DNA from 2 places in the Carnobacterium sp. FSL W8-0810 genome. Region 1 is predicted to be linked to the other one. Evidence: a T-box and tRNA genes for the amino acid it is inferred to sense, from the RefSeq annotation. Region 1 holds a T-box; the other holds one or more tRNA genes.

What was found. A T-box is a leader RNA that pairs with one kind of tRNA and senses whether it is charged. The one in region 1 lies ahead of glyQ (glycine--tRNA ligase subunit alpha), so its partner is inferred to be a tRNA-Gly.
Region 2: it has a tRNA-Gly gene. The T-box ahead of glyQ (glycine--tRNA ligase subunit alpha) is inferred to sense a tRNA for this amino acid. The anticodon was not compared.

Annotation. Positions count from the first base shown of each region.
Region 1 covers NZ_JBBOWO010000001.1:1,877,598-1,888,456, forward strand. The annotation lists gene NST49_RS09100 (metallophosphoesterase) at 1-521, shown strand, start outside; gene NST49_RS09105 (ABC transporter ATP-binding protein) at 584-2,296, opposite strand; gene NST49_RS09110 (DUF488 domain-containing protein) at 2,338-2,712, opposite strand; gene glyS (glycine--tRNA ligase subunit beta) at 2,806-4,890, opposite strand; gene glyQ (glycine--tRNA ligase subunit alpha) at 4,883-5,803, opposite strand; T-box leader at 5,895-6,072, opposite strand; gene recO (DNA repair protein RecO) at 6,139-6,936, opposite strand; gene era (GTPase Era) at 7,015-7,923, opposite strand; gene NST49_RS09135 (cytidine deaminase) at 7,923-8,333, opposite strand; gene NST49_RS09140 (diacylglycerol kinase family protein) at 8,349-8,744, opposite strand; gene ybeY (rRNA maturation RNase YbeY) at 8,728-9,204, opposite strand; gene NST49_RS09150 (HD family phosphohydrolase) at 9,255-10,859, opposite strand, start outside.
Region 2 covers NZ_JBBOWO010000001.1:398,570-409,428, reverse strand. The annotation lists rRNA gene NST49_RS02060 (23S ribosomal RNA) at 1-2,406, shown strand, start outside; rRNA gene rrf (5S ribosomal RNA) at 2,498-2,613, shown strand; tRNA gene NST49_RS02050 (tRNA-Val) at 2,639-2,714, shown strand; tRNA gene NST49_RS02045 (tRNA-Lys) at 2,716-2,788, shown strand; tRNA gene NST49_RS02040 (tRNA-Leu) at 2,828-2,912, shown strand; tRNA gene NST49_RS02035 (tRNA-Thr) at 2,952-3,024, shown strand; tRNA gene NST49_RS02030 (tRNA-Gly) at 3,032-3,103, shown strand; tRNA gene NST49_RS02025 (tRNA-Leu) at 3,154-3,242, shown strand; tRNA gene NST49_RS02020 (tRNA-Arg) at 3,246-3,319, shown strand; tRNA gene NST49_RS02015 (tRNA-Pro) at 3,354-3,427, shown strand; gene NST49_RS02010 (CtsR family transcriptional regulator) at 3,807-4,268, shown strand; gene NST49_RS02005 (ATP-dependent Clp protease ATP-binding subunit) at 4,294-6,786, shown strand; gene NST49_RS02000 (hypothetical protein) at 6,916-7,299, shown strand; gene NST49_RS01995 (helix-turn-helix domain-containing protein) at 7,363-8,226, opposite strand; gene tadA (tRNA adenosine(34) deaminase TadA) at 8,349-8,873, shown strand; gene NST49_RS01985 (hypothetical protein) at 9,207-9,617, shown strand; gene proC (pyrroline-5-carboxylate reductase) at 9,869-10,684, opposite strand.

The DNA of each region.
Region 1 (10,859 bases):
TGGCTATCGCACCAACTTATGCTGTTTCAGGAAATCATGAGACAAGCAGCGGACAATTGGCAGAATGGGAAAAAGAAATTAGCCAAAGCGGTGTCCTATTATTAAACAATACACAAATCACCTTAGACTTAAAAGGTACTCAACTAGCTTTAGTGGGCGTTAGAGATGAACGTTATCCTAGCGAAGTACCTGTACAAGGTCCACTAGACGATATGCCAATACTTTTACTCGCTCATCATCCTGAGTACTTCGAACAGTATTTAACTTCTAATCCTTTGATTCAGCCAGATATCACATTCAGCGGTCATGCACACGGTGGTCAAATAAGAGTACCCCTTGTCGGTCCTTTATACGCTCCTGGCCAAGGATTTTCCCCTAAGTATACAACTGGCATTTACGACAGCGAACAAGATGCTTCAAAAAAACTAGTGGTAAGCCGAGGAATTGGAAATAGCCTATTCCCATTTCGAATCAACAACAAACCTCATTTGTTAGTCATTACTCTTGAACGCACGAAATAAGAAAAACCACTATTACAAGGAAAATTAAAATTCCCTTTAGTGGTTTCTTTTTTTGAAGTAGATTAACTAAATTGCGCGTCATGCAGCTTTTTGTATGCGCCATTTTTTGCTAATAACTCATCATGGCTGCCTTGTTCAGCAATTCCTTCTTCATTGACAACGATAATCCGTGTAGCATGCTTGATTGTCGCTAAACGATGAGCAATGATCAATGTGGTACGACCTTTTGCTAATGAGTTTAAGGATTCTTGAATGACTTGTTCTGTTTCAGTATCTAAAGCAGAAGTAGCCTCATCTAAGATCAAAATAGGCGGATTCTTTAAAAACATCCGAGCAATAGATAGACGTTGTTTTTGACCACCGGATAATTTAACGCCTCTCTCACCGATGATCGTATCTAGTCCCTCAGGCATATCAGCAACTACTTTTTCCAAATGAGCCAATTGAACAGCACGTCGTATCTCTTCTTCACTTGCATCCAATTTTCCATAAGCGACATTTTCTCTGATACTACCAGGAAAAAGATACACGTCTTGTTGCACTACACCAACTTGTTCTCTCAGTGAATGCATCGACATATCTTGGATATTGATGCCATCAATCGTTATCTCACCTTCATTAACTTCATAAAAACGGGGCAATAAATTACAAATTGTTGTCTTGCCTGCTCCACTAGGACCCACAAAGGCCACTGTTTCACCAGCTTGAATGGATAAATCAATTCCATCTAAAACTTTTTTGGAAGAATCATACCAAAAAGAAACGCTCTTATAGTCAATATCTCCATTCAATCGTTTCACTTCAATGGCATCTTCTTTATCTTGAATCGCCGGTTCTTTATCCAACTCTTCTGTTAAACGTTTAAATCCGGCAATTCCTTTAGGATAACTTTCAATCATTGTATTTACTTTTTCAATCGGTCGAACAAAAATATTGGACAATAAAATAAATCCTACAAAATCACCATAAGTAATTTCACCTTGTATCGTGTAATATGCCCCAAAAAATAAAGCAAATAAATTAATCAGACGGATGAGCAAGTAATTATATGAAGAACTGATCCCCATCATTTTATAAAATAAGATTTTTGATTTTCGGTAAGCTTGGTTCAGAATCTCAAATCTGCCAGCTTCATGTTCTTCATTTGCAAAAGCTTGTACAACACGTATTCCGCTGACAGAGGCTTCAATTCCAGCACTAAATTCACCTAAGTCATTAAAGATTTTTGTATTGATCTTGGTCATTCGTTTGTTGAAAAAAACTAAAGCAATCGTGATAAAAGGAATCATCACGAATGTAGCTAAAGCTAATTGGACATGTACCGTCAGCATAAGGGCGAAGGCACCGCCTAAAGTAATAAATGTGATAAATACATCTTCTGGACCATGGTGAGCCACTTCTGATATTTCGAACAAATCAGTCGTCAAGCGTGTCATCAGTTTACCTGTTTTCTGATTGTCGTAATAACTGAAAGGCTGTTTCTGTAGATGTCCATATAGTTCTCGACGCATATCCGTTTCAATGTTTACTCCTAATTTATGACCAAAATAAACGACTACATATTGCAGTGATGTATTTACAATGTATAAAAATAGCAAAGACAACGATGCAGTCACAATAAGTGTCCAGTTTTCTGAAGGCAGTAAATCATCAATGACTCGATTAACAACTAGTGGAAATGACAGCTCTAAGATAGCTGCTACAATAGCACATCCAAAATCCAAAATAAATAAATTTTTATACGGCTTATAATAACTTAAAAAACGTTTTAACATAAGGACCTCCAAACGTGCTTATATACTTTCATAATAAAAAATCATGTCGCTTTTATTGTCTTAATGTGATCCATCAAAACAACCACATGATTGAATTCTTCATCTTTTGCGGCATAGACAAATGTTACAGGTGTCTGTTCTAATTGCTCAAATACATGAATTAGAAATGACTCTAATCTAGGATTATCTGTTAATTCCGTCCAGTAAGCTTGTTTAAACCATTCAAACTTTTGAGGTTGATGATCAAACTCTTTGCGAATGGTTGAAGTTGGAGTGATCTCTTTTGCCCATTCATTGATAGCTGCTTTATCTTTTGATACCCCTCTAGGCCATATTCGATCAACTAAAATGCGGTAACCGTCTTCCTTCTCAGGTTTTTCATAGACTCGCTTCATATTTAACTGATAATCATCCATTTTTCCACTCCTTTATAAGGCTGACTAAAAAAAAACTCCACTAAGGAAAATTCTATCCTTAATGGAGCACAAAGTAAACTTATTTGCGGAAATTTATTTAACGACTAACTTATCTACACTTGCAAAAGATAAAACAAATTTAGAAATTTTCATTAATAAAGTTAAACGATTATTACGAACAGCTTCATCATCTGCCATGACCATGTTTTCATTGAAAAAGGTATCAATCAACGGTTGTAGTTGTTCAAACGCTTGATAGTTTTGATCGCTAGTACTATCATGAGCAGTTTTTTCGATTGCACTAAATGCTTCATATAATTCATGTTCAGATTTTGTTTCAAATAAATCGGTATTTACAGTTAATTCTGTTTGGTTAAGCAATTCTTTCCCTTTAGCAGCTAGATTCAATACACGAGTCAACGCTTCTATAGTTGGTTTAAAGACCGTATCTGATAAATGACGGTTGATTTCACGTCCAGCTTCTATCAATTTGATCATATCTTCCTGACGAGAATGCAATGCAGCATCAATCACATCATGACGGATATTTTTCCCAACTAGCAACTGACGAATACGAGCTTTAATAAAGTCGATCACTTCTAAGTTACTTGAAGCATACCCTTGGGCTAATGCACTTTGTTCGATAACCGTTGCAGCTAAGATATCTTTTTTAAGAGATTCCATAGGGAAACTCCAATTTTTTGATTCAATAATACGCACGATACCATATGTTTGACGTCTCAACGCGTAAGGATCATTCGAGCCAGTCGGGATCATACCAACTGCAAAGAAGCTAAGAACACTTTCTAATTTATCTGCAATAGCTAATACCGCTCCAACAGCCGTTTCAGGAAGTTCCCCTTCACTTGAAGTAGGCATATAATGTTCTCTAATAGCGGCAGCGACTGCTGGATTTTCACCTTGCATCATAGCATATTTTTCACCCATAATTCCTTGTAGTTCAGGAAATTCGCCAACCATATTGGTTACTAAATCAAATTTGTATATTTCAGAAGCACGGTTCAAATCTTTTAATTCAGTATCATTTAACCCTACATTTTTCCCGATAAGTTGAGCAATTGCTTTCACTCGGTTCATTTTTTCATAAATCGAACCAATTTTTTCATGAAAAGTTACTTGTTTCAGGCGGTCAACACAAGCAGCAATCGTTAATTTTTGATCTTCTTCATAGAAGAATTGACCATCATCTAAACGAGCTGTCAGCACTTTTTCATTTCCTTTAGCAACCATATCAAGGTGTTCAGCATTTCCATTACGTACAGAGATAAAGTAAGGTAAAATAGCTCCTTCATTGTTTTTTACTCCGAAATAACGTTGATGATCTTTCATTGAAGTAATCAATACTTCTTCTGGTAAATCTAAATATTTTTTATCAAATGTGCCATAAAAAGCAGTAGGGTATTCAATCAAATTCGTTACTTCTTCAAGTAATTCTTCATCTAAAGAAACAGACCACTTATTATCTTTCGCTAATTTTTCGATTTGCGTAACAATCATCTGTTTGCGTTTTTCGCTATCTGCAATAACAAAGACCGCTTCTAATTTTTTTTCATAATCTAAAGCACTAGCAAAAGTGACATCTGTGCCTAAAAAGCGGTGTCCCCGAGAGGTATTAGACGTTTTGATATCTAATAATTCGAATGGAATCACTTTTTCATCTAACATAGCTGTTAACCAGTGGAACGGGCGAATGTATTTAAATGAATGATTTGCCCAGTGCATGCTTACAGGGAATGTCATTGATGCAATCACTTCACCTAAACCAATAAGGATTTCATTAACGGTTTTACCTGAAATAAATTTATCAACATAAACATAAGAAACGTCTTTGATTTCTTTAAAGTAGATATCTTCTGTAGTAGCTCCTTGTCCGCGAGCAAAACCAATAGCAGCTTTACTCCAGTTCCCTTCAGCATCCTGAGCGATTTTTTTAGCAGGTCCTTTAACAGATTCTTGAATATCTTCTTGTTTTTCCGCGATATCTTTAACAACCACCGCTAATCTTCTGGGAGTAGAATACGGGATCACTTCTCCATGTTCTAAGCGGTTTTCTTTTAGAAAAGCTGTTAATTTTTGGACTAACTGTTTGCTGCTTGGAGTTACGATGTGAGCTGGAATTTCTTCTAAACCAATTTCTAATAATAAATTTTTAGTCATTTTCTTTTGCCTCCTTATTTTCAGCAGATTGAGCTTGAAGCAAAGGGAAACCTAATTTTTCGCGTTCAATAACAAAAGCTTTTGCGATCGCACGAGCCATGTTACGAATACGAGCTAAGTATCCAGCACGTTCCGTAACGGAAACGGCACCTCTAGCATCCAGCAAATTAAATGTATGGCTACATTTCAACACGTAGTCATAAGCAGGATGAACTAATCCAGCTTCAATTTGTGCAGTTGCTTCTTTTTCATATTCATTAAACAACATTAAAAGCAATTCTTGATTGCTGTTTTCAAAAGCATACTTAGAGTGTTCGTATTCAGGTTGAATAAAGATCTCACCATATTTAACCCCTTTAGTCCATTCAATATCATAAACACTGTCAACATCTTGAATATAAGAAGCTAATCGTTCTAATCCAAAAGTAATCTCACTGGTTACAGGATTGCATTCTAATCCCCCAACTTGTTGGAAGTAAGTAAATTGAGTAATTTCCATACCGTCTAACCATACTTCCCATCCAAGACCTGCACAACCCATTGAAGGATTTTCCCAGTTGTCTTCTACAAAGCGGATGTCATGTTCAAGAGGATCGATTCCTAGTAAGCGAAGACTTTCTAAATAAAGTTCTTGAATATTATCTGGAGAAGGTTTCATAACTACTTGGAATTGATGGTGTTGGAATAAACGATTAGGATTTTCACCATAACGACCATCTGCTGGACGTCTTGAAGGTTCTACATAGGCCGCGTTCCAAGGTTCTGGTCCAATAGCGCGTAAAAATGTGTACGGACTCATTGTTCCTGCTCCTTTTTCTGTATCATATGATTGAAGAAGTAGACAACCCTGATCAGACCAATATTTCTGTAAAGTCATGATAATTTCTTGAAATGTTAAGCTATTCTCTTTCATAATGTCATTCTCCTCTTAAATTTTTAGATCGTCTAGTAACGACTTTATTAAAAACAATACAAAAAAGTCCCTATGCTAACAAGTGTGTCAGCATAGGGACGATAGTACAATCGCGGTTCCACCCTAATTCTAGTTTAATAAAAACTAGCATCTCTTTTATCGAACAGCTCCAGAATGCCTTTCAAAACTTTGTCTATATTTGGCTCACACTATCCCAAATTCGCTCCTATAGAGGTAAAGTCTTTACTTTTTTCTTTCATCGCTGGTTATTTACTTAAACCTATAATAACCTTCACTATTAACTATTGTCAATAGTTACTTTCTTATCCTATATCCTAGTCTGTGGTTTCCTCAGGTGGAACTCTTTTATCCACTAAAAGATCACCCCAGGAATACATCTGATCAATAAACTTTTTGCTTTTCAACTTGATTCCAACTGATTCTTCGTAGATCATATCGATCAATGTTCTAATTTCGCGCTTTGTCTCTTCTTTAACATTGATAGACCCTAATTGGTCTAAAGAAACGACTGAAAATAAACGTACAAAATGAACGGCTCTCCTACTGGCATGATAACGGTGTTTATCTAAATGCCAATGATTCTGACATAGCAGTCCACCATAACTGCCGGAGTAATCAAATACACCTTCAGTTATTCCACACACACGACAACCTCTAAATTCTGGTGCAACTCCAAAATAAGGCAAAATTTGAATTTCGAATATGTTTACCACAATTTCTGGATCTGTTTTTTCATCGATCTCAGTCAAACAGCGATCAATTCTGTGAAAGAGTGTACTATCCACTATGCCATCTTCTAAGGCCGAATCTGCTAAACTTAAGATATAAGTAGCATAGGCGTTCAAGAAGATATCCGTTTGCATGCTTTTATACTGTTCTACCTCTTTTGCATCTCTGATAAAACAAAGTCCAGTGTCACGGATGTCAGCGATATAAGTCGCTTTTGTAAAAGGCAATACAGCTGTTTTTAGTTTGTTTGCTTGCTTTCTGGTTCCTTTAACAAAAAACATGCGTTTACCAAAACGATTTGTAAACAACTTAACCAATTGATCATTTTCGCGATGATTTCGCACAGATAACACGATGCCTTCTACTTCTTCTACCTGAGCCATAAAAAAACCTCCTACACACGATCCGCGCTTAAAAAATAAAACCACAAAAATTTATGGTTTTATTTTTTATCTATTTTTTTAATAATCGTCTTTACGGTAACCATAATCTTGTAAATTCGTTTGGCGATCACGCCAATCTTTTTGAACTTTTACCCAAAGATCTAAATAAATTTTATCTCCTAATAAAACTTCAATATCTTTTCGAGCACGGATACCAATGTCTTTTAACATTTTCCCGCCTTTTCCAATAATAATTCCTTTTTGACTTGAACGCTCAACAATGATCGCTGCATGTACTTGAACTTTTCCAAGTTCATTTCGTTGCATACTTTCAACAACAACAGCAACAGAATGTGGAACTTCTTCTCTCGTTAATTCCAGAACTTTTTCACGGATTAATTCAGAAACGATAAAGTATTCTGGGTGATCGGTTACTTGGTCTTCTGGATAAAATTGAGGTCCTTCAGGCAAGTATTTTGTTACTTCTGATAATAATGTATCAACATTATTGCCTTCTGAAGCAGAAATTGGAATGATTTGTTCAAAATCTACTAATGAACGGTAATCTTCAATAATCGGCAGCAATTGATCAGGATGAATTTTATCAATTTTATTCAGCACTAAAAATACTGGGCTTTTGACTGTTTTTAATCTTTCGATAATGAAGTTATCTCCAGGACCGCGTTTTTCTGCAATATTTACCATGAACAAAATAACATCTACTTCTCTAAAAGCACTAAAAGCCGAGTCTACCATAAAGTCTCCTAGACGGTGTTTAGGTTTATGGATACCAGGAGTATCGATAAATACAATTTGTGATTCTGGCGTAGTATAGATACCTTGTATTTTATTTCTTGTTGTTTGAGCTTTATCACTCATTATTGCTATTTTTTGTCCTACAATTCTATTTAATAATGTTGATTTACCAACGTTTGGACGCCCAACAATAGAAACAAAACCTGATTTGTGCTCATTCGTATTTTTCATTAAACCATATCCTCCGATTTAAACGCTCCGGGTAGCAATTCGCTAACCGTTGTTAGTTGTTTATTTCCTTTATTATTCGTTAATAAGACAGGCATGTCTGGTCCGCAAAATTCTGCGAGTACTTGCCTACAGGCTCCACAAGGTGAGATTGGGCCATCTGTGTCGCCTGTTACAACTAAATAGTCGAACACCTTTTTCCCTTCAGACACTGCTTTGAAAATAGCTGTACGTTCGGCACAATTAGTTAAACCAAAAGAGGCATTTTCAATGTTGCAACCTGAAAAAATTTCCCCGTCTTTTGTTAAAAGTGCTGCTCCAACTGGAAAATGAGAATAAGGAACATACGCCTTTTCTAACATATCCGTTGCTTTTGTAATTAGTTCTTCTACTTTTTGATCCGTAGAGTGCATAACAAGTGATCTCCTTTAGAATAGTATTTGCCATAATTTTGGTAAAATGATAATCAATGCTACAATAATTGAAAAACCAGCTGTTAGTAGTACAGCCGATGCTGCCATATCTTTTGCCTTTTTTGCCAGAGGATGAAAAATATCACCAGTCACCAAATCAACTACATTCTCTATAACAGTATTCCAAATTTCCATTATTACTACTAAAAAAATACTGAAAAGAACCCATAACCATTCATTGACAGTCAGATCAAGGAATGCACATAAAATTAAGACAATAGACCCAATTAAAATATGTGATCGCATATTTCTTTCTTCTTGAAAGGCCGTTAAAACTCCTTTAAATGCATACTTAAAAGAGTCAAAGAAGCTTGAGTTTTTACCGACCTGATCTTTATCTTTTAAGTCCATAGGCTTCTAATATCTCTTTCTGCAACCCAAACATTTCTTTTTCATCCTCAGGATTCATATGATCATATCCATTTAAATGTAAGAAACCATGTAAAGCAAGAAATCCTAATTCACGATCAAAAGAATGTCCATATTCTTCGGCTTGGGTTGCTGTTTTATCAACTGAAATAATAATATCCCCAATATTTCTCGGAATGGGTTCATCTAAATTATCAAAGTTGATCATTAATTCATCTTCAACTTCATCTTCCATAGCAAAACTGATCACGTCGGTTGGTTGATCTTTGCCACGATATGTTTTATTGATTTTTTGAATATTTTCATCGTCTACGAATGTTACCGACATTTCAGTATCTGCCGGCAACTGTAGATGATCCCCTGCGAATGCTAGTAAAGAATTCACTAATTTTTTTTGTTCCAGCGTAACCTGGTTTGTTTCATCATACAAATCTAATTCCATAAGTAACTTCCTCACTCCTTTTTTACTCCACTATAATCAAATTCAGCTAATTATTCTTTTTTTAAAGCCGGGTATTCAATCCTTGAATGGAATGTTCCATTCAGCCCTTCACAAATTGCCTTTTCAACGATTTTCAACTCTTGCAATGATATAGAACACTCATCAAACTGACCATCCGTAATCCTACTATTGATTAAATCATGAACGAATTTTTCAATAGTTTCTTTTGTTGGATGTGACATTGCCCTAGTGGCCGCTTCAGCACTATCCGCAATATTAATAACAGCTGCTTCTTTTGTTTGAGGTTTTGGTCCTGGATACCTAAAATCACTTTCTGTTACTGTGTCATCCTGTTCTTTAGCTGTAACATAAAAATATTTCATGAGGGTTGTTCCATGATGCTGAGCACAAATATCAATAATAGATTGAGGAAATTTAGCTTTTTCCAACATCTTTACGCCTTCAGAAACATGTCCAAAAATAATTTCTTTGCTCTCAAAAGGAGTTAATAAATTATGTGGATTCTCCATTCCAGGCGGTAGATTTTCTACAAAGAAGAGCGAATGACGTAATTTGCCAACATCATGATAATAACAAGCCACACGCGCAAATAATGAATCTCCGCCAATAGCTCCAACTGCATTTGCACTTAAATTCGCTACCATTAAACTATGGTGATAGGTTCCAGGTGCTTTCGTCAGCAATTCTTTTAACAACGGACTATTCGGATTGGATAATTCTGTCAATGTTAATACAGCATTATCTTTAAATAATACTTCAACATAAGGTGTTAATAGAATAGCCAATAAATATGAAATAATCCCGCTTGAAAGTGCATATATGATCATCAGAAAAACTTGGTGCGACCAGATGTGTATGTTTAAGTATAAAATAAATGAAAGGATAAACAAAGCATTAAATACAGTGACCCAAATGAAACTCGTCCAAAACTGAGTCGTGATCTTTTTTCGTGTGATCATGGTACCCATCATACCGCTTAGCAGATAAAATAGCACTAAGACAATACTAAAACTTGTTCCAGAATCTGGGCTAAAAATAAAAATTGAAAATACTGCAGTAAATCCATTCGCCAATATTCCAAACCTGCGAGATCCAAATGCTGTTAGTAGCATGGAACCCAAGGCAGCTGGAAACAATAAACCAATATATTCTAAGTCAGTATCTTGAATCAATTGCAAACTTTTCATCAATAATAAAGAAGCAATCATAATCAAAGAATAAAATGTGACTTGACTGCCGTGATCAACTTCGTCTTCTTTCTTGAATTTTCCTAAGTAAAATAATAACAAGGCTTGTGTAAAAATCAATACGATCAAACCATATAAGGATTGTCTTGATGAAGTATCATCCAGCATACCCAACAATTCAAGTTGATGCATATCATTGCTATCCACAACATGGCCTTCTTGAACAATCACTTGCCCTTGTAAGATCAAAGCAGGTTGAACATTCGCTTTCTCTTCTTCTTTCTTTTGTTCAGTAGCATTAGCATTGTAGATGTTGTTTTCTACGATCGCATTATCAATGATCAAACTAGCTATCCTTTGATTGTTAGAATCTAAGTCTGAATAATCTAAATTATTATTTGCTTCTAATTTAATGTCATTTAATTCTTCATTTTTGATAGGCTGAGA
Region 2 (10,859 bases), 1.5 Mb from region 1:
AAAGGTGAAAAGAACCTCGGAAGAGGAGTGAAATAGCCCCTGAAACCGTGTGCCTACAAATAGTTAAAGCCCGTTAATGGGTGATAGCGTGCCTTTTGTAGAATGAACCGGCGAGTTACGATCCCATGCGAGGTTAAGTTGATGAGACGGAGCCGTAGCGAAAGCGAGTCTGAATAGGGCGAATGAGTATGTGGTCGTAGACCCGAAACCAAGTGATCTACCCATGTCCAGGTTGAAGGTGCGGTAATACGCACTGGAGGACCGAACCCACGTATGTTGAAAAATGCGGGGATGAGGTGTGGGTAGCGGAGAAATTCCAATCGAACTTGGAGATAGCTGGTTCTCTCCGAAATAGCTTTAGGGCTAGCCTCGGAATTAGAATCATGGAGGTAGAGCAACTGTTTGGACTAGGGGCCCTTCTCGGGTTACCGAATTCAGATAAACTCCGAATGCCATTGATTTATATCCGGGAGTCAGACTGCGAGTGATAAGATCCGTAGTCGAAAGGGAAACAGCCCAGACCACCAGCTAAGGTCCCAAAGTTTATGTTAAGTGGAAAAGGATGTGGAGTTGCTTAGACAACTAGGATGTTGGCTCAGAAGCAGCCATCATTTAAAGAGTGCGTAATAGCTCACTAGTCGAGTGACCCTGCGCCGAAAATTTACCGGGGCTAAACATAACACCGAAGCTGTGGATAGAACCATTGGTTCTATGGTAGGAGAGCGTTCTAAGGGCGTTGAAGCTAGATCGTGAGGACTAGTGGAGCGCTTAGAAGTGAGAATGCCGGTATGAGTAGCGAAAGACGGGTGAGAATCCCGTCCACCGAATGACTAAGGTTTCCTGGGGAAGGCTCGTCCTCCCAGGGTTAGTCGGGACCTAAGTCGAGGCCGAATGGCGTAGACGATGGACAACAGGTTGAGATTCCTGTACCAGTTTGTTTTGTTTGAACAATGGAGGGACACAGTAGGCTAAGGAATACGCGCTGTTGGATATGCGCGTCCAAGCAACAAGTTTTGAAGTGAGTCAAATGCTTGCTTCTTTAAGAACAAGTTGTGATGGGGAGGGAAATTAAGTACCGAAGTTCCCGATGTCACACTGTCAAGAAAAGCTTCTAGTTAGAAACAAACTGCCCGTACCGCAAACCGACACAGGTAGTCGAGGAGAGAATCCTAAGGTGTGCGAGAGAACTCTCGTTAAGGAACTCGGCAAAATGACCCCGTAACTTCGGGAGAAGGGGTGCTGACCAATTGGTCAGCCGCAGTGAATAGGCCCAGGCGACTGTTTATCAAAAACACAGGTCTCTGCAAAATCGTAAGATGACGTATAGGGGCTGACGCCTGCCCGGTGCTGGAAGGTTAAGAGGATGGGTTAGCTCTCGGGCGAAGCTCAGAATTGAAGCCCCAGTAAACGGCGGCCGTAACTATAACGGTCCTAAGGTAGCGAAATTCCTTGTCGGGTAAGTTCCGACCCGCACGAAAGGCGTAACGATCTGGGCACTGTCTCAACGAGAGACTCGGTGAAATTATAGTACCTGTGAAGATGCAGGTTACCCGCGACAGGACGGAAAGACCCCATGGAGCTTTACTGCAGTTTGATATTGAGTGTTTGTACAGCTTGTACAGGATAGGTAGGAGCCATTGAAGCCAGGACGCCAGTCTTGGTGGAGGCGTTGGTGGGATACTACCCTTGCTGTATGACCACTCTAACCCACAGCCCTTATCGGGCTGGGAGACAGTGTCTGACGGGCAGTTTGACTGGGGCGGTCGCCTCCTAAAGTGTAACGGAGGCGCCCAAAGGTTCCCTCAGAATGGTTGGAAATCATTCGCAGAGTGTAAAGGCATAAGGGAGCTTGACTGCGAGACCTACAAGTCGAGCAGGGACGAAAGTCGGGCTTAGTGATCCGGTGGTTCCGCATGGAAGGGCCATCGCTCAACGGATAAAAGCTACCCTGGGGATAACAGGCTTATCTCCCCCAAGAGTCCACATCGACGGGGAGGTTTGGCACCTCGATGTCGGCTCATCGCATCCTGGGGCTGTAGTCGGTCCCAAGGGTTGGGCTGTTCGCCCATTAAAGCGGTACGCGAGCTGGGTTCAGAACGTCGTGAGACAGTTCGGTCCCTATCCGTCGCGGGCGTAGGAAATTTGAGAGGAGCTGTCCTTAGTACGAGAGGACCGGGATGGACACACCTCTGGTGTACCAGTTGTTCTGCCAAGGGCATTGCTGGGTAGCTATGTGTGGACGGGATAAACGCTGAAAGCATCTAAGCGTGAAGCCCCCCTCAAGATGAGATTTCCCATCACGTAAGTGAGTAAGACCCCTGAGAGATGATCAGGTTGATAGGTTGGAAGTGGAAGTCTAGCGATAGATGGAGCGGACCAATACTAATCGGTCGAGGACTTAACCAAAGAATAAACGGTGTACGACGGTTTCTAAACGAAGAACAAACTTTTAACTTATCCAGTTTTGAGAGAACAACGTTCTCTAGATTGAAATTTGTGTGGTGGCGATGGCAAGAAGGTCACACCTGTTCCCATGCCGAACACAGCAGTTAAGCTTCTTAGCGCCGATGGTAGTGAAGGGTTTCCCTTTGTGAGAGTAGGACGCTGCCACGCAGATTCAATTATTTTTTTCTCAGATGGAGGTTTAGCTCAGCTGGGAGAGCATCTGCCTTACAAGCAGAGGGTCGGCGGTTCGATCCCGTCAACCTCCACCATGAGTCATTAGCTCAGTTGGTAGAGCATCTGACTTTTAATCAGAGGGTCGCAGGTTCGAATCCTGCATGACTCATAACTAATCATTCAACATGTTTAGTTATGCCATACTTTTGCGGGTGTGGCGGAATTGGCAGACGCACTAGATTTAGGATCTAGCGTCGAGAGACGTGGGGGTTCAAGTCCCTTCACCCGCACCATTTTTTTTTTTTTTGAATGTTTAGTTAAGTACCACTTTAGCCGGCTTAGCTCAGTTGGTAGAGCATCTGATTTGTAATCAGAGGGTCGAGGGTTCAACTCCTTTAGCCGGCATTTTGTTGCGAAAGTAGTTCAGTGGTAGAACATCACCTTGCCAAGGTGGGGGTCGCGGGTTCGAATCCCGTCTTTCGCTTACTAGTTCAACTAGTGAGCTCATTCGTAAGAATGACAAGCTGTTCTAATGCCGGGGTGGCGGAACAGGTAGACGCACAGGACTTAAAATCCTGCGGTGAGTGATCACCGTGCCGGTTCGATTCCGGCCCTCGGCACCATTTGCACCCATAGCTCAATTGGATAGAGTACTTGACTACGAATCAAGGGGTTAGAGGTTCAAGTCCTCTTGGGTGCATTTCTTTTGTAAAAAAAGATAAAACTCAGCATTACGGGAAGTAGCTCAGCTTGGTAGAGCACTTGGTTTGGGACCAAGGGGTCGCAGGTTCGAATCCTGTCTTCCCGATAAACAACTTAGAAGATAATTCCATTTTTTTGTGGGGTTATCTTTTTTTATTATATTATTTTGTAGATACTTCGATTTAATGTAGAATAACAACAGTTTAAATGGTATTTAAAGAAAAAATGAGTAGAGTTGCTTTTCAAATCTTCTTATTTCTCGTATAATTAAAGTCAGGATTAGTCAAGAATGCTTCTTGATTGCTTACTGGAGCATCCTCCGTTATTAGTTTATTTTATTGAGTAAAAAAATAAACTAAGTAAATAAGTCTAGTGTTGGGACGAAAAGAAAAGGAGTGTTACTAAAAAAACGCCATTGCAATGTAAAGTAGATAAGGATATGATGTCTTATCACACATTAAAATGTTTTAGTAACAAGGTAACTCATGCACAATCAAAATATGTCGGATATCATTGAAGCTTATTTAAAGAAGGTTTTAGGCCAAGATGAACAAGTCGAGATTAGACGTAGCGAAATGGCAGATCGATTTAATTGTGTTCCTTCTCAAATAAATTATGTTATAAATACTCGTTTTACTGTACAACAAGGATATTTAGTTGAAAGTAAACGAGGCGGTGGTGGGTATATACGTATTATAAAGGTGAAATTATTAGATGAAGTTGAAATGCTGGATATGATGATTGATATTATTGGAAGTAAAATTTCTCAAAAGAATGCTTATTCTATTATACAAAGGTTGTTTGAATCTGAAATGCTATCGAAGCGTGAAGCCAATATTATGTTATCCGTAATGGAAAAATCACTCTTGAACTCTACTGAAGCAAATGAAAATGAATTAAGAGCTAAGTTATTAGTTGCCTTTTTAACTAATTTAAAATATGAGTAACATATAAAAAACGGAGGCGAAATTGATGAATGAATTATTTTCTGAAAAAGCAAGAATGGTTTTAATCATGGCACAAGAAGAAGCAAAAGGATTTCGTCACCATTCTGTAGGAACTGAACATATTCTTTTAGGTCTTATAATGGAACAAGATGGAATTGCTGGAAAAACACTAAGACAATTTTCCGTTACTGAAATGGATATTCGTGAAGAAATCGAACATTTTACTGGGTATGGAACAATGAAATACCTTTCTAAAAACGCTATTCTTCCGTATTCTCCAAGAGCAAAACAAGCGATTACTTTTGCTACAGATGAAGCAAGACGTATGGGTTCAGCTTTAGTTGGCACTGAGCACTTATTATTAGGCTTATTACGTGAGGAAGATATCTTATCTTCTAAGATATTAAGCAACTTAGATATCAATTTAAATAAAGCCCGTCAAATTGTATTGAAGAAAATTGGATTAAGTGATGTAAACAGTGGCAAAGGTAAAAAAGCAAAACCAGCTACAAAACAAATTGCCGGTACACCTACTTTGGATTCTTTAGCTCGTGATTTAACTGACACAGCAAGAAAAGGTAAGTTAGATCCAGTAGTTGGGCGCTATAAAGAAATTCAACGTATTATTCAAGTATTGAGCCGTAGAACAAAAAATAATCCTGTTTTAGTAGGAGAACCTGGTGTAGGTAAAACTGCCATTGCTGAAGGTTTAGCACAAAAAATTGTTGACGGAGAGGTTCCTGCTGCATTAGCAAATAAACGATTAATGATGTTGGATATGGGTTCGCTAGTAGCTGGTACAAAATATCGTGGTGAATTTGAAGAACGTATGAAAAAGATTATTGATGAGATCTATCAAGATGGAGAAGTTATCTTATTTATAGATGAATTGCATACGTTAATTGGTGCTGGTGGAGCAGAAGGTGCTATTGATGCTTCTAATATCTTAAAACCTGCATTAGCCCGTGGCGAATTACAAACGATTGGTGCGACCACTTTAGATGAATACCAAAAGTATATTGAAAAAGATGCCGCTTTAGAACGACGTTTTGCACCTATCCATGTTGATCCTCCTTCAGAAGAAGAAGCAGAAGAAATATTATTAGGCTTGCGTTCTCGTTATGAAGAACACCATGGTGTGGAAATTACAGATGAAGCAGTACATGCTGCTGTTAAGTTCTCATCACGTTACATTACTGCAAGACAGCTTCCTGATAAGGCAATTGATTTAATAGATGAATCTGCTTCTAAGGTGCGTCTAGATGTTTCAAGTAAACCTTCTCCAGTAGCAGCTGCAGTTTCTATTCTAGAAGCTTTGATCCAAGAAAAAGAAGAAGCCATTCAATTACAAGATTTTGAGAGAGCTGCAAAAATTCGTACAAAAGAAATGAAACAACGTAAGAAGATTGAAAGTTTACTTCAAAAACAAGAAGGAAAAGCTTCTTCGAGCTCATTACAAGTAACGGAAAGAGATATTGCAGAAGTAGTCTCCTTATGGACCAATATTCCTGTGCAACAAATGGAACAAAAAGAATCGGATCGTTTAATGAATTTGGAAAATATACTGCATAAAAGAGTTATTGGACAAGAGCAAGCTGTCGGATCAGTTTCTAGAGCGATTAGACGGTCTAGAAGCGGGCTGAAAGATCCTAACCGCCCTATTGGTTCATTTATGTTCTTAGGTCCTACAGGTGTAGGGAAAACAGAACTAGCTAAAGCACTTGCTTCAGCCATGTTTGGTAGTGAAGAAGCATTAGTACGAGTAGACATGTCTGAGTTCATGGAAAAATATAGTACCAGTCGTTTGATTGGTTCGCCTCCTGGTTATGTTGGGTATGATGAAGGTGGCCAATTAACTGAAAAAATCCGTCAAAAACCATACTCTGTTATTCTTTTTGATGAAGTTGAAAAAGCACATCCAGATGTATTTAATATCTTACTACAAGTTCTTGATGATGGTCATTTAACTGATGCCAAAGGAAGAAAAGTGGACTTCAAAAATACAGTCATGATTATGACTTCTAACTTAGGTGCAACAGCTCTAAGAGATGAAAAATCTGTAGGATTTGGTACAGCAAACAATAAAAAAGATCATAAAGCAATGGAAAAACGAATAATGGAAGAATTGAAAAAAACGTTTAAACCAGAATTTATAAATCGTATTGATGACTCTATTGTTTTCCATTCTTTAGAAAAAGAAGAATTGACTCAAATCGTAAAACTAATGGCTCAAACTATTGTTAAACGTCTAAAAGAAATGGACATTGAAGTAAAAATTACTCAAGCAGCAATTGATGTAATTGCAAAAGCAGGTTATGATCCTGAATATGGAGCACGTCCGATTCGTCGTGCACTTCAAAAGGAAGTAGAAGATCGATTGAGTGAAGAGTTGCTAAGTGGTCGAGTTAAAATCGGCGATCAAGTAACAATCGGTGCTTCAAAAGGAACGATTCGTATTACTGTAAAAGATTCAATAAAAAGAAACAACAAAACAGTAACTTCAAGTGAAAATAGTTAAGTTGTTTTTTTAAAGTAAAGTTAGAGAAACGTCTGCTATCGTATAAGATGGTAGACGTTTTTATTCGTATTTTATATTTCTTTCTGCTATGATAAATTTAAAGAAATAACGAAAGGAAAGTGACTAAATATGAAAAATTCGACAAAAGCATTATTGATAGGATTCGGAACACTTTTTACAGTTGGGGCTATTGTTGTTTCTTCTTCAAATATGGCAATGGAAAAAATTGAGTCTAAAATGAATCGTAAAAGAGCTAGATATTTCGTAAAAGATAAATTAAAAGGCAACGAAAATGCTATGAGCGTAATTGATGATTTATCTGATATGGAAGTTGCTAATTTATTGGGTGTGGTAGATAAAGTGTCTGATTTAAGAGGCAGTATGAGCTCTTATGGAGAACACCTAAAAGATACTACACACGACTTTAAAGAAACACTTATGGATAAAAAATCAGATTTACAACATGAGTTTAAACACCAAAAAAAAGGGCTAAAACATAAATTTAAAAAATAATACTATTGTTATAAAAAAAATAATCTACCGCTAACTTTTTTCATTAGCAGTAGATTATTTTTTTTAGATTGTTAATAAATAACAAAGCAGCAAATCATCTCTGTTTTTTAATGAAAGACCAGACTCTTCATAGAAACGATCTAGTCGATATTGTAAAGTATTGCGATGGATGTAAAGATATTTAGCTGCTAAGCTGATATTTCCTTGGTTTAGCCATATAGCGGTAATGAGTTCTTTTATTTCGGAATGAGAAATGAGTTCTTCTTTTAATTGTTGTATAATCGGACTTTTAAATAGAGCTTCAGAAGCATAATAACTTAGTGCTATATCAGGTAATGAAAATACTTGCTTGCTTTTATCCAGCTGATTGAAAAAAATAGTTTGCTCTTCGTTAAAAATATCCTTGATTTCTAATGAAATAGACCAGTATTGACCAATATAACCTTTTGTTTTTATCGAAAAATCATCATCTAAAGTTTGTAAAATACCTATCGTCTCATCTTGGTTTAGTGAATAACCTGAATAGTGCTGAATCAAAAGACCATAATGGTCATTGATAAAAAAGGCAGCTTCTACATTTTCAAAAAAACTTTTAAATGCATTTAGCCATAATTTCTTATTAAAATTAGTATCCTTTTTTTTTATATTAAATTGGATAATTCGATGATTTCCAGATTCAGCAGGTAGAATAGAATTATTTTCTATTAAAAAATCATACCATTTTGACTGAGGATTTTCTGGATTTTTTATGTCTGTTTCTTTATTTAAAATAAGGTGAAGCAGCTTTGATTCTGAAGAGGTCAATTGTTTTTTATCAAAATGGATCCATTGATTTTGATAAGGGAAGGTCAAGTAATTCTGATCATTATTCGAATCATCTGTCAAAAAAGCAGATGGGTAAATAGACTTAAGTTGATTAAAATTCATAAAAGCACTCCTTTGAATGAAAACAGTTACAAATGTTCTATACGTTCATTCTATCATTTTTTTAATAAATTTGTAGATGAATTATGCTATGATAAAGAAAAGAATAAACGAGGGAACAAGAAATGTTAACTGCAGAAGAAAAAACGTACTTTATGCAAGAAGCGATCAAAGAAGCTCAAAAAGCAAAAGAGAAATTAGAAGTTCCTATTGGTGCAATAGTTGTGTTGGATGGAAAAATCATTGGCAGAGGTCATAATATAAGAGAAGAATCGAACGATGCAACAACTCATGCAGAAATTTTGGCCATTAAAGAAGCTAATCGCCACTTAGGAAATTGGCGTTTAGAAGAGGCTCAATTATTTGTGACACTAGAACCTTGTCCTATGTGTAGTGGTGCAATGATCTTATCACGCATCAAAGAACTCTATTATGGAGCTAGTGATCCTAAAGGCGGTACTGCTGGAACATTGATGAATTTATTAGATGATAAGCGTTTTAATCACCAAGTACAAATTGAGAAAGGTCTTTTAGAGGAAGAATGCAGTGAATTATTAAGCGATTTTTTTAGAGAATTAAGAAGACGAAAAAAAGAAGAAAAAGCACAAAGAAAAGCAAATAAACTACAACAAGACGACAGCCAATTATAAAAAAATAATGATGAGGCTAAGACAAAAATCCCAGCCACTTCTTTATATACGACTGTTTATTCTAAAACATGCTCCAAAAAAGCAGACCGACGTCCACTTCGCGAACAATGCTCGATGGTCGATGACCATACTGCGCTTATTCGTTCCAGTGATTCGGGTCTAAACGCTTATTGTCCCACTCTCATATTCTGTAAAGGTCTAATGTGAAAAAACTAAATTAACTTTTCTATTCTTATTTTGGAAGGTGGTTTTGGTTAATACAGATTATATCAACTTGAAAATAATATAAATATCGGGTTATGATAGAAGAGTTCTAAAAAAGGAGGTATTCTTTTGTTTAATAAGAAAAGAAAAAAATTAGTGATGTATATGTTTTTAGGAATTATGTTGATATTCTTAACTGGGTGTAAAGGTTCAAAAGACATACAAGGTAAATGGTATGCAGAAAATTCCGATGGGAAACAAATGATTATAAATGTAATGGATGAATCTATCACCTTTAGTTCTGAGGGAACTGATGATTGGACTGTATCTTATAAGCAAACGGGTACTGGGTTTAAAAACAATATTAGTTATAAGAAAATAGAATTCGATGATAAAATTTACTCGTTTGTTTTCCCAGACAAGAAAGATATAGACAATGCCATTATTTTGATTCCTTATGATGAAGATGAAGCAACAGAGGGAACTATTTACTGGGTTCTATCTAAAAATGATTTTCCAGATTATAACAAATATAAGTAGTTAGCATAATCCAAAAAGACTATTAGACTGAAAGGACCTTACCTGCATTAAGGAGAAAATAAACTTATTAAATGGACCTATCACGATTAGAAAACGTACTTTTGAATAAATAAAGTTAAATTCTCTAATTTTTGAAAAGTTGAACTTATACATTTATAAAACAAGAAAGGTAACACGTAGTATCTATACTAAAAAACTTCAATGACACAAACGTCGTTGAAGTTTTTTAGTGTTTTTTTAAGATGGAACAGTTAGTGGTGTTTCATCATTTCTTGATCTTTATCAATCACTGCTTGTGCTGCTTTTGTAATTGAAGAGATAAAACCAGCATCTTCCAGAGCTAGGATTCCTTCAACAGTTGTTCCACCTGGAGAAGAGACTTGATCAATCAAATTCCATGGCGTTTCTTCACTGTCCAAGACTAATTTTCCGCTTCCAAGAACAGCTTGAGCAGCAATTTTTGTAGCTACTTCTTTAGACATACCATTTCTAACAGCAGCTCTGGCTAATGAATCGATAAATAAAAAGACAAAAGCAGGTGAACTGCCGGCAATTGCTGTGAAAGTACTAAAATCTTTTTCAGGTAATTCAACAACTTCACCAATAGCTTTAAACATATTGAAGATAAATTCTTTTTGTTGAGAAGTAGTGTAGTCATTTCCACATATGGCAGTCATTCCTTCTCCGATTTGTGAATTTAGATTAGGCATTACTCGAATAATAGCTGTTTCATTGCCGTCATTTAATAGTTCTGATAGTTTTTGAAGGGATGTTCCAGCAGCAATAGATACAACTAAAGGTTGATGAGCAGCAATTTCATCTTTAATTTCTGCCAAAATAGTTGGGAAAACATTTGGTTTAGCTGCAAGTACTAAAACATCGACTTTTCCAGCTAATTCTTTATTAGAAGAACAAGCTTGAGTACCAGTTTCTGAAGTGAAAAGGGCTAATGTTTCTTTGGTTGTATTGTGAACGTAAATATCTTGATGAGAGGTATGCCCATTTTGGATCATACCTTTTATAATGGCACTAGCCATATTTCCAATTCCAATGAATCCTACTTTCATGATGAACACTCCCAGTTTTTCTTTTTATATGTTTATTTTACCATAACTTACAAGACAAAATTAAAAAGCATTAGTTATAACTAAGATGAACATAGAGAAAATAGCTTCTTAATAAAACTTATTGTGGGAAGTTCTATAAGAAAAAATGCTTGTGATAAAACGTAACCATTACGAT